Regions from separate parts of the Paenibacillus andongensis genome, predicted to be linked through region 1. Evidence: riboswitches for the same ligand, from Rfam matches in the RefSeq annotation. Region 1 holds a riboswitch; each other region holds the start of a gene.

The links. A riboswitch is a leader RNA that binds a small molecule or an ion and turns the genes downstream of it on or off. The one in region 1 is predicted to bind cobalamin.
Region 2: another riboswitch for cobalamin. It lies ahead of cobJ (precorrin-3B C(17)-methyltransferase); the one in region 1 lies ahead of NYR53_RS08655 ((2Fe-2S) ferredoxin domain-containing protein).
Region 3: another riboswitch for cobalamin. It lies ahead of NYR53_RS27925 (ABC transporter substrate-binding protein); the one in region 1 lies ahead of NYR53_RS08655 ((2Fe-2S) ferredoxin domain-containing protein).

Annotation. Positions count from the first base shown of each region.
Region 1 is NZ_CP104467.1:1,870,455-1,874,654, forward strand. Features, by position in the region: gene asnB (asparagine synthase (glutamine-hydrolyzing)) at 1-1,100, opposite strand, end outside; gene NYR53_RS08640 (hypothetical protein) at 1,280-1,636, shown strand; gene NYR53_RS08645 (DUF4023 family protein) at 1,683-1,796, shown strand; gene NYR53_RS08650 (hypothetical protein) at 1,968-2,099, shown strand; cobalamin riboswitch at 2,229-2,431, shown strand; gene NYR53_RS08655 ((2Fe-2S) ferredoxin domain-containing protein) at 2,463-2,831, shown strand; tRNA gene NYR53_RS08660 (tRNA-Arg) at 3,197-3,270, opposite strand; gene NYR53_RS08665 (hypothetical protein) at 3,415-4,200, shown strand, end outside.
Region 2 is NZ_CP104467.1:4,672,227-4,676,426, forward strand. Features, by position in the region: gene NYR53_RS21355 (sirohydrochlorin chelatase) at 1-255, opposite strand, end outside; gene cobJ (precorrin-3B C(17)-methyltransferase) at 275-1,969, opposite strand; cobalamin riboswitch at 2,111-2,312, opposite strand; gene NYR53_RS21365 (hypothetical protein) at 2,355-2,585, opposite strand; gene NYR53_RS21370 (guanylate kinase) at 2,749-3,327, shown strand; gene NYR53_RS21375 (hypothetical protein) at 3,395-3,820, opposite strand; gene NYR53_RS21380 (SRPBCC family protein) at 3,899-4,200, opposite strand, start outside.
Region 3 is NZ_CP104467.1:6,247,995-6,252,194, reverse strand. Features, by position in the region: gene NYR53_RS27940 (aminotransferase class I/II-fold pyridoxal phosphate-dependent enzyme) at 1-823, shown strand, start outside; gene NYR53_RS27935 (aspartyl-phosphate phosphatase Spo0E family protein) at 892-1,158, shown strand; gene NYR53_RS27930 (type 2 periplasmic-binding domain-containing protein) at 1,220-1,747, shown strand; cobalamin riboswitch at 1,780-1,933, shown strand; gene NYR53_RS27925 (ABC transporter substrate-binding protein) at 2,087-3,100, shown strand; gene NYR53_RS27920 (FecCD family ABC transporter permease) at 3,102-4,139, shown strand; gene NYR53_RS27915 (ABC transporter ATP-binding protein) at 4,145-4,200, shown strand, end outside.

The DNA of each region.
Region 1 (4,200 bases):
TCACGACAAAATAAATAAAGAGACCCATCAACATCAGCCATTCCTGGTGTATCGCGGGCAAATACGGCAGTTTTCAGAGATTCCACAAGCTCGGGTGTGTCGAATTCAATATAGTGATGCTCAGTTCCTAGATGCTCCGTCATCCGTTTAATCCAAGGTGCGTCTGAATTTGGCTGAAAGATGTTGGCTTTAAAATGCTTGTCGTTATCTTTGTAATCAACGGAAAAAGTATGCAAAGCGCCTTGCCCGCTTTCCTTGTAGTGAGCAGAGGCAAGTGCCGTAAGCGCACTAGAGTCAAGACCACCTGATAGAAGGGTACAGATGGGAACATCAGACACAAGTTGGCGCTGGGATGTATCTCTAAGCAGTTGCTGAACTTGCAATGCCGTAGCAGCGATATCGTCGGAGTGCTGGTGGCTTTCGAGCTTCCAATACGTGCGAATGGATAAGCCATTGCGGTCAAAAACAGCGCATTGACCTGGTTTGAGCTCAGACATGTTGCGATAAATCCCATGACCAGGTGTGCGAGCCGGACCTACTGCGAAGATTTCAGCCAAGCCTTCCGCACCGACCTCTGCTTGAAAGTCGGGGTGTGCGAGTATGGCTTTTGGCTCTGAGCCGAATAGAAGCACACTATTTTGATGAGAATAAAAAAGCGGCTTTACACCGAGCCGATCTCTGACCAAATAAAGAGATTGTTCCTGATCATTCCAAGCCGCGAAAGCGAAAATGCCATTAAGTCGATCTACACAGGCTCTCCCCCATTCAATAAAGGCAACAAGCAGCACCTCTGTATCACAGGTCGTGCGGAAATGATGCCCACGAAGTTCGAGTTCCTTTTTGAGTTCAGGGGCGTTATAGAGTTCGCCATTATATACGATCGTATACGTGTAGTCTCCTTGTTTCCGTACCATAGGCTGAGCGCCGTTTTCCGGATCCATTACACTAAGACGTCGATGGCCGAGGGCACAATGCTGTGAAATCCAAGTACCAGAAGCATCAGGTCCACGCAAATGGAGCGTTTCCGTCATATTTTCTAGAATGGACGGGTACCCGGTCAAGTCTTTCCGCCAATCTATCCAACCCGTTATTCCGCACATAGACGTTCCTTCCTTTCCTTATAAAGAGAGCATGATGATAAAAGGTATGCAAACTGAAGGCATATAATGTCTGTCCAGGAATGGGATGGACGCAGTCAACCGGACGGATTTTGTGTTTTGTAGACAGGCCTGATACAATAAATCCAATTCTTACTTACTAAATGACAAAGGTGATGACCATGAAAAAGAAACACTCCAAAGCACAAATTGACTATTTGGCCTCAAGAGAACACTTCCTGCAAATCAGTAACCAAGCCGATAAACGAATTGCGGAATTAAAAGAAGAAGGTAAAGAAGTTGGGCAAGCGGAAATGGAAGAAATTATTGAGCGTGTCGGCTTGCATCGTGCTTACAATGAACTTACCCAAGCGGAGAATGTCTTGATTAACTGGACACAAACGGCTATCAAAACCGAACCGGAATTTATTCAAAATCGCGCTAATTTTGAGGGATTATACGAAAAAGTCAAAACAGATGCAGAAGCAAGAGGCGCGATTCTTAATCTTGCCATGCGTTTAAATTTAGAGCTTGCGTGACATTCTAAAGGGGTAGTGCCATTCTTTCTTCAGGAGGCGAATGCTCATGGATAGTCATTTCATTAGCAAGCTGCACGACAAGCAGAGGAAAGCCGCGAAGAACTTCAGGACTCAAGGTGACGGTCAGCCAGGCAGTAATTTGCCGCACAAGAAGCACTAAAGTCTAATGGCACCATCAAGAGCCTGTAGGGAGATTTCCTTACAGGCTTTTGCTTTTGTGTTCCCTTTGCCTTCGTCCCTTATGGGTATTTTATACAGCATATTTGGTGCGGTATCTCTCCATACTAATCAAGTGATCATTATTTCAACTCACAGGAGGATGAATCCTATCATGAGCAAAAAGAAAAGTATGGACCAGCGGACACAAAGCACAATCGATCATTCGAAGCAATCTTCTCGCATACAGTCCAATCTGGATTCAACAGAACCTGGGCATCATCAGCCGAATCGTCCTTCCGTTTGAATGAGTGATTTGTATTCGTAAATACAGCTTCCGATGAAGTCCCTACCATTTGGTGGGGGTTTTTCCTTGTATGTAGATAGAGTTATAAGGTATGATGATTGAGTTTAAAAGATTTGAATAAGCTCATGCAATTTCATATTCGAAATAGGTGCTTACATCCGCTTTCCAATCGCAGAGTAAGCTTAAAAGGGAAGATCGGTTAGAAGCCGACGCGGTCCCGCCACTGTAACAGAGGAGTCAACGTCTCTATGCCACTGATCGACTAGATTGGGAAGGCTGACGTTCGATGAAGATCCTGAAGCCAGGAGACCTGCCTATTTCAGCAGCACATTATATACCTACGGGAGATAGGGAGGTGTTCTTATGAGTACGTGGGATCTATCCACAGTCCAACATCATGTACTTATTTGTAACGGGGGATCTTGCCTGAAACATTCAGGAGATGAAACAACACTAGCCATTCGAGATGAAATTTCGAAGCATGGAGCCGAGCATCTTATACATACTACGCGGACTCGATGTAATGGCCGCTGTCAGGATGCAGGTGTCGTCACCGTTTATCCGCAAGGGATTTGGTACAAGGAAATGACACCAGAGACGGGGAGAAGGCTTGTTAGAGAACATTTACTAGAGGGGAAACCGCTCAAGGAACATATGACTTATGATTTTGAGGAACGCTTTGTGCCAACCGGAAAAGGGAATACGGGCATAAGTCGCCTACAAAGTAAATAAATAAGTATTGGCTTAATAGAGCAGAAGAGGTTGATCATCCAGTAGGATGATAACTTTCTAATGCTCTATCTGTTAATAGGGAAGGTTTCGTTGCCTAATTTCTAGCTGCGATAATTATATGGACATAGGATTGGATAAATATAGATTTGAAAAATTATCAACGAAGCGTACTTTTTTACATACGATCTTGATGAAAGATTTTTTTTAAAAAAAGCCGTCATGATAGGCGACTAAGATTGCATGAATAAAGCACTTCTGATTGACACAAAAACTGTTGGAAATACTGTTTCGTTATTGTATTGATATTATATTTTCAGACAACAAAAAAGATCGCGATTTCTCGCGATCCTTTTGTCTTGCATGAACGTCCCAGGAGGGATTCGAACCCCCGACCGCACGCTTAGAAGGCGTGTGCTCTATCCAGCTGAGCTACTGAGACATAAACCTCTTCTTACCTAGCGGAATGAATCCGTTTAGCGAAGCGAGAGTTAATATATCATATCGTTTTATAGGAAGTCAACCCTCTATTCATAATTATTTTGCAATCACTCTGACAATCAAGTAAACTGTCTCCAGCGAGACCATGATTTCTGAGGTGATCATCATAACAGACCCATCCATCAATAACTTAATTCTTTTTCCGAAAACAGAGCAATATTACGAAGAGGAACTGACTCGGTTTCTAAAAACAGAGCAGTATAGTGATGCGCTTCAACTGCTAACTTTTCTACTGCAATTTCCTACAGTAGACCCTCATAAAGCCGAACAATGGGAAGCTCTGCGGAACTGGCTGTATACCATGTATCCGGAATCCATGTTCCCCATGACGCCGCCAATGGAAGAGGACCTAGAGGAAGAAACAGATTTATTACGGCAATACATACAAGAAAAGACAGCCGATGATGGGGCCTTTGCGCTTAAGCTTCTGAATATGCTGAAAGACGGTACGTTGGAGCAGCAAGTCAACGCCCTTGAACAATTGGCGTTCATCGATCAATCTGACGTAAGCCAGCGTGTAAAAGAGTGGTTGTGTGAGAAGCCGCGGCACCCTCACATTCAGTTCAAAGCTTTGCAGGCGCTTAAACAGATGGGTGAGCGAGGATTTATCGAATTCCCCAAGAATGGGGAAAAGATCCTGGTCGAGATCGAAGAGACACCGATGTGTCCGGAGGATTTCCCATCACGTATTCGTGATATGATTCGCAGAGTCGGGGACATTAGTGAAATTAGCCAACCTGATTTTGTTTATTTTGCCAAACAAACCTGGCAGGAATTTCTAGCCTATGCCTATGGGACTTCGATCTATACTGATCTACAGAATGCGGAAGAAGGTGCTGTAGATGTGTGGGCATCTGCCCTGCATGCTATT
Region 2 (4,200 bases), 2.8 Mb from region 1:
ATCAATAGAAGACGGGATATGAATTTTGGCATGCCCAGCCGCAAATAAAATAATCGGAATGACCACAATGTGAGTTGCCCCTAATTCTACACAGCGGTCAATTCCTTGCATAATCGTTGGTTGAACAAATTCCAGGAAACATGTTTCCACAATTTGTTCTTTCATCTTACTCGCAATTTCTGAAACAAAGAGACGAACTTCCTCATTCCCGCCTTCTTCCCGACTCCCATGACCCACAAATAAAACAGCATTCATCCTTTATTTCCCCCTCATTTTAATCGCCGCAAATGGCATTTTCGATAACGAAACCTACCATTTCTTGATGACGGTAGCCTTCAATTTCTTTGACACGCTTGAAAAATTTATGAAACCGTTCGTTCGGATGTCCTTCTTTTTGGTAACGTTCCACGATCCTGCCAACTAAATCGACAAGCTCCTCGGGTGCAATTCCTTCTGCAACGGGTTGAGCCGCATGTGCATTTCGACCAACTGTTTTTCCGCCAAGAAAAAGATCAAATTTCTCTTTGCGGTAGACGATGCCGATATCTTGCTGAACTGCCCCATAACAAGCCATTCCACACCCGTTGAAACCAATTTTCAACTCTTTAGGTACCTCTAGATTGCCAATACGATGGTGGATGGCTTCCGCATATGGAATAGATTCGCCTTTTTCCAAATTACAAAAGTCGCATGCTTTGATTTGGGCAACATCACCAATCGGAGATAACAATAAACCAAGCGCACTTAATTCGGATGTAATCTGGTTAGGGTTATTGGTTTGCACACGAACAATCAGTTGATGATGCGGTGAATATTCAATATCTCCACGATCTCCAACAATCTCGCCTAACGCACACAACTGGGCAGCTGTTAACTTTTTATTCGCGATACCGGGACTTACGGCAAACTCAAAGATAGATTGGGTCGCAGTCAGCTTATTGTCAAATTCAAAAGACACCTCTTCAGTCCCTTTGGATACTAGCTGCAAGGCTTCCATTGCAAGTTGTAAGGAGTTGCTAGGAGATAAATTAGGCGATGATTTCAGCTGGGAAGTTTCTTTATTTTCAGTTACCTCATCATCCATGAATTCATCTTCTTCATCGAACTCCTCCATGGATTCATCAAAGATCTGCTCATCCAATTGTTCCAAAGCCCACGGCTCAGCCTCGGATTTCAACCTTTGGTGTGGTTTAAGCGGCTGTGTTTCAGCCCCTAATGTGTATTTCCGCTGATAACCGCGCGGTGTAATCATGAGACCGTCATACAGCTTGGTTGCGGAATTTCCAATAATAATGGTCGTTAACATGCCAATATCATGATTCAACATATCAGCAAGCGTCGTCACAACAACATGCTCGCGATCTCGATACGCGCTTTTTACAATCCCAACGGGTGTTAAAGGAGAACGATGCTTTAGGAGAATGCGCTGCGTTTCCACGATTTGTCTGGTCCGTCTACCGCTTCGCGGGTTATAGAGAGCAATGACGAAATCAGCCATACCCGCAGCCTCAACCCGCTTCGCAATCAGCTCCCAAGGCGTCAGATGATCACTCAAGCTGATGGTGCAAGAATCATGCATTATGGGTGCCCCCAGCAGAGAACCAGCCGAATGAACAGCTGAAATGCCAGGAATCACTTCCACTTGAACGCCTTCATGCTGAGTCCAGCCTTGTTCCATCAAAACCTCATAAACAAGACCGGCCATCCCATACACACCGGAGTCTCCACTGGAAATAACAGCAACTTTCTTACCCTGCTTGGCTTGCCGCACAGCCTCTTGCGCACGACTCACTTCTTCCGTCATGCCAGTACGAACGACTTGCTGTTCGCTTAATAGACCTGCGATAAGATCCACATAGGTGTTATATCCAATGATAACTTCACTTTCCTGTATCGCTTCCCGTGCACGCTTCGTAATATGTTCAAAACTCCCCGGTCCAAAGCCGATTATGAGCAGTTTTCCTGACAATTTGTATCACCCTTCCCCAGAATTACACAAACAAAAAAAGCATCCCTAACATAAGTCATGTTAGAAATGCTTGTTAAATTACAACAGTTAAAAAAACCAGAAGTAACCGCTCTCTAACACTCCCTAATTCCTCGTAGGGTTATTGTGTTGTTGAATTAGGCAGGTCTCCTGACTTCATCATCCCCTTGCACCTTCCCAGGTTTGTCACCCAGTGGCATGCTGCAAGGAGTTACCGAATAAACGGCGATGTTCACAGTGGCGGGTCCGTGCCGGTATTTCACCGGTCTTCCCTTTTAACCATACACCCGAATGGATCTATGGCACCTAATTCCTTTGATATGCAATTACGATCATCCTACCATCTATCGATAGGGTTGTCACGTATTTATTCATAGATAGCCTGGTAGAGTCCTTCCATCAAACTCTGGTAACTGCTTGGATCATAGGTCACTTCAGCAAAAGAAACTTGAATGACCTTGTTGATCGTTTTAACGATAAAAAAACTATCCTCCCCACGCTCCGGGTCAATATAAGTATAGCACTCTAAGTGATTGCTTCCCGTTTTTTGACGTAAAAATTCCGTTGCTTCCGCACTCAAATTCGCATATTTAGGCATAGTTAGCTTCCTTTCCATTAAACGAAGTGATGCTATCTATTATAACGTATTTTTACCCTTTGATTCCTATCAAAACAAGAAAGTATTTCTTTAATTTTCAGAATTTTCGTACTATAATGAATCTATCAAGATATCGCTTTCATTATATGAAGGAGGAATTGATATGAGCAGTCATGAAACGAATGGATTGGTCTTTGTCTTTACGGGCACTAGCGGTTCTGGTCGTAAAACAATTGCCCATCACATTGCCAAAGAGCTTGGTTTCTCATCTGTCGTCTCCTACACAACTCGAACACCTAGACCCAAAGAAATCAACGGGAAGGATTATAATTTCATCTCGCGCAAAGCGTTCATTGACAGTGACATTGCAGGTGAATTTTTTCAAACTGTTGAAATTGACGGGAATTTCTATGGAATTAAGAAAGCGGACATCGATGAAGCGCTTCGCAAAGACGGACTTATCTATGTCATTGTGAATCGTTATGCAGCTAACCGTTTCAAGTATACATTTGGAGAAAGAGCGATCCGCTTGTTCATCTATGTCAATAAACAAACGATCATGGAACGCATGCTTGCTCGAAACACGCCAACGGACGTCATTGACCACTACATGAACCACTACATAGAGGAAGTCTCCTACCGCAAGGATTGTGAGCATGTTTTTGAGAATATGAATTTACAAGAAACGATCGGCAAAGTAAAAGCAACCATGCTCGCTCACATGCCGACTACAACTAGTTAAATGTGCCAATAACACCAAGAGACCCGGTGATCGACATCACCGAGTCTCTTTTTTACGATCCAACATTTCATTTTAATGGGGCTTTTTTCCGCTTCAAAGCCACGAATCCGCCTAATAGTGAAACCGGTACAATGACGACAAAACCAAGCAGCTCATACCATAACGGAATGCTATGATTGGTTAACATGGAATCAAATCCGATTGCAGCGCCTATGACACCAATAATGGCCGCATTGAAATATTCGGCACGCTTTGCAACCTTAGCGGCGATGAATCCGCCAAGAAACGACCAGAACAAACCAACTACCAGAAGCAAAAGCATCAGGCCTACATTCGAATATATAACACTAACATCATGCTCATCCACTGGGCGATTAGCAAAATATATACCGCCAATTAACGAAGTCGATATCAAAGTCCCCAAATTATCAACCGCTATGCCAAGCAATACACCCAGAAAATGAAATTTTCGTTCACTTTTTTGTTCAACCATAGATTCTTCTTCTCTCCTGATCACTTCGACCTACCAACCTTATCCATAATACCATGTGGCCGTCTTAGTATCCAGTTCTCACCTAGATGACCTTGCAGACTCGGCTGTCTCTTCGGCTATCATCTTCACGTAATTATTGCGCTTTTCAAGAAATTGAGTCATATATTTTGCTAAAAACAAATGATCGACAAGCTTCCCCAATCCTCCAAATGGCGAGGTGTAATCGAACGTATCTATCATCAAAGTTCCTTGTTCTACAGTTACAAACTCATGAGTATGACGAAATCGCTTGAACGCCCCTCTTACCATTTCATCCACAAAGTAATGTGGCTTCTCCATCTCTGTAATCTGGGCAGTCAATTGCTGCTTAATACCTAAGT
Region 3 (4,200 bases), 3.3 Mb from region 1:
GGGCGACGAGATTCTTATACCTGAGCCTTGTTATATTTCGTATTCCCCTATCACAAGTATAAGCGGCGGTGTAGCTGTTGGGATTGAGACCTTCGCAAAGGACCAGTTCAAGTTGACTGAGAAAGCTCTTCGCGACGCGATTACGCCACGCTCCAAAATATTAATTCTCTGCTATCCTAGCAATCCGACAGGCGGTATTATGACCTATGAGGATTGGCTTCCGATTGCCAAAGTCATCGAAGAGAATGATCTTATTGTCATTTCCGATGAAATATATGCAGAGCTGACTTATGGTCAGAAGCACGTGAGCTTCGCGGCTATTCCTGGCATGAAAGACCGGACAATCTTGGTTAGCGGGTTCTCCAAAGCTTTTGCCATGACAGGCTGGCGGATGGGATATGCTTGCGGTCACCATGAACTTATTTCGGCGATGACCAAAATTCATCAATATACGGTGATGTGCGCACCGGTCATGGGCCAAGTTGCTGCTCACGAGGCTTTGACGAATGGTATGGAAGAGAAAGATCGGATGATCGAGTCCTATAACCAGCGCAGACGTTTGATCGTAAAAGGGTTCCGAGATATTGGTCTTGAATGTCATGAGCCGCAAGGCGCATTCTATGCATTTCCAAGTATTGTCGCTACAGGATTAACTTCAGAGGAGTTTGCGCAGCGGTTATTATTTGAGTCAAAAGTTGCTGCTGTGCCTGGTGATGTGTTTGGTTTAGGTGGAGAAGGCTTCTTACGCTGCTCGTATGCCTATAGTGTTTCGCAGCTAAATGAAGCATTGGAGAGAATTGGCAATTTTATGAGAAAATTGTAAGTGCTAACGTAAATAAATATGTTCATTATTGATGAAAACTGGTATTCTTGTAGTAAGGAGGGATGAGCATGGCTTTTATGGAATATCAACTATCAACCTATCAAAAACATTTTCAAATTCGTGAACAGGATTTCGGACAACGTTGGTTAACCAAGCGTGCGAAGAAGAAAAACTCCCTTACCTTATTAGAAGAAGAGATTCATTCTCTGCGACGAAGGTTAGAACAGATGGTTTTTGATGGGGAAGAAATGACATCTGATTCCGTCGTTGAATTGAGCACAATACTAGACCAAAAAATAAATGAATATATGCATAATGGGAAAAAAAGTCGGTGAAAACCGACTTTTCTCACGACTATCGATGGATTCAGATAACAAACGGAGGTACGCTCACAACATGAAAGTGAAATGGCTGTTGGTTATGATGGTGGGGCTTATGGTGATGCTTACGGGTTGCGGCGGGCCGAAGCCGGATGTATCTATTTTTATTATGGGCTCGAATGGTTTTCCAAGTGAAGCGGGGGACAAGCTGGAGAATTCTTTGAAATCCAAGGTGGGCGAGGTTCCTACAGTCAAAGTGAATACATCACCTATATTCTCGTTGGAAAAAATGATTGTGGAGCTAGCTGCCGGGGGCAATGGCATCTTCATTCTTGGCGAAGATCAATTCAAATCACTAAGTAATCAAGCGGGTTTCGTTTCTTTGGATGATACCATCAAACCTGAAGATTATCCGGATGGCGTTATTCAAATTGCTGAAGAGGGTAAGCCTGCTGAAAAGCATCTATATGGTATTCCTCTTGCAGGAAACAAATGGATGAAAGAGCAAGGTTTTGAAGGAAAAGGCTTGGTGGCTTTTATTCCTCAAAATGCTCCAAAGATGAATGAGTCGTTGCAAGTGCTCAAAATAATTGCACAAAAGTAACAAGAAGTCTATAATCGACAAATAGATTGATAGTAAAACATGCAGCCATAGGTGCTGGTAAGCTCACTTACGAAGAGATTGCCACTTAAAAGGGAAGCCGGTTAAAGTCCGGCGCGGTCCCGCCACTGTAATCCTGGCATGAACTGCCGGGAGAGTCAGGATACCTGCCCATGGTGCCGTTTACGACATCCTTCGAGGAAAAGGATCGCGTTAAATCAGGAAGCTACCCTAGATATTGCTGAGCGCCGCGATTTATCGTCCCTTTTGTTCCTTCGAGAACAAAGGGGCTTTTTTGTTAGGGTCAATCGACATAAATTGTTTAGAGAGAGGGTTTGCCAGATGAAAAAGAATTCAGTAAAAAAAGCACTTATTCTTACAGTAGCGTTAACAACAGCAATGAGTCTAGCAGCTTGCGGTAAAAAGGAAACGGAAATCACTAATCCGTCTAAGCTTGGCGGGGAAGGGACCAAAGCTCCTGCTGCAACGACGGCACCATCATCCGCAGCCAAAAAGACGGTCTATCCATTGAAAATAAAAGATGCTACGGGCAAAGAGTTTACATTTGATAAAGCGCCTGAGCGTATTGCATCGGTGTCCCCGGCAGAGACTGAAGCCCTTTTTGCAATAGGGCTGGAAGCTAATATTGTTGGTGTATCTGATTATGATGATTATCCAGAAGCGGCGAAAACGAAGCCGAAACTTGGCAGCATAACGAAGCCTAATCAAGAAGCCGTGATCGCTTCTAACGCAAATGTTGTGTTTACGGGGGTTTCGATGAAACCCGATACAGTAGAAAAGCTGCGTGCTTTGAATATCAACGTGTTTAAAGTGGAGCCGAAAACATTGGATGATGCCATTGCGAATATTCAAACGTACGGAATCATTACGGATCATCAGGAGCAAGCGGAAAAAGTGGTTGCCAAGATGAAAGCGGACCGTCAAAAGGTTGTTAATGCAGTGAAAGACGTGAAGCAAGAGAACAAGAAAAAGGTATACATTGAATTTGCCCCGGGATGGACAGTGGGCAGTGGCGAGTTTATGGATGAATTGATCAAGATTTCTGGCGGTGTTAACGTTGCAGGAGACAAAAATGGCTGGTATGAAATCAGTGAAGAAAAAATCATTCAACAAAATCCAGGTGTAATTCTGTTCGCCAATGGGGTTGTCGATAGTAAGAGCAAGAAACCACTTGATGAAATTATCCGATCTAGAAGTGGTTGGGATACCATTGATGCCGTGAAGAACAAGCAGGTGGTCGGCCTCGACCAGAACATGCTCAGCCGTCCGGGTCCAAGACTGACCGATGGATTACTTGAAATGGCGAAAGGCATTTATCCCGAACTGGTGAAATAAAATGAAAAGAAAATTAATGCTGTGGGGAGGAGTAGGGGTTATACTCCTTCTTCTTTCTATTGTGGCGAGCTTGTCGCTAGGTGCTGCTAATCTACCGGTTCTGCAAATTGCCAGTATTCTCGCCAAGCATATCCCTTGGCTGGGAGATCACATCGATGCCACCTGGCCGCAGTCGTCGGAACAAATCATCAATAAAGTACGATTTCCCCGTGTATTACTGGGGATTCTTGTAGGGGCCTCACTCTCAATCGCAGGGGCAGCTTTTCAAGGTGTGCTGCGCAATCCACTTGCGGATCCTTATGCACTCGGTGTATCCTCGGGGGCTTCTGTAGGAGCCGCATTTTTAATCTATTTTGGATTGCAAGTGGCGTGGTTTGGGCAATGGTCGATACCTATTGTTGCCTTCGTAACGGGACTTATTTCTTTATTTCTGGTTCTTAAGCTTGCTCAGATCGAAGGGAAGCTGAAGATGGAGACGCTTATTTTATCAGGCGTGGTCATGCAGGCTTTTCTAGGGGCAATCGTATCCTTCATGGTATCTATTTCCAACCAAGTTATTAATGAAATTATTTTCTGGCTAATGGGCAGCTTGGCCATGCGAGGTTGGTCGTATACGTATATCATTTCGCCTTATTTAATTATTGGTTTTGTCGTGCTGCTTAGCTATGCAAGGTCGTTAAATTTACTGGCTTTGGGTGAGCGGCAGGCGTCACATCTCGGTGTGAATGTAGAGCGTACGAAGTTGATCGTGCTTATTGTAGCTACATTTCTTACTGCTGCTGCGGTATCGGTTGCTGGTGTAATCGGCTTTGTTGGGCTCATCGTGCCACATTTAGTACGACTATTGGTTGGTCCGGATTATCGATTGATTATTCCATTGTCCGCAATTGGCGGCGGTATTTATGTCCTCTGGGCAGATACACTTGCCCGTACCCTGCTAAGTCCAACCGAAATTCCACTTGGGGTCATCACGGCATTTCTGGGCGCGCCATTTTTTGCTTATTTGCTCCACAAGGATAAGAAAACGTTAAGAGGTTGATCAAGATGATTAAAGTGGAGCACCTTTCCCAAAGCTTTAGGGAACAACAAGTGCTGGAGAA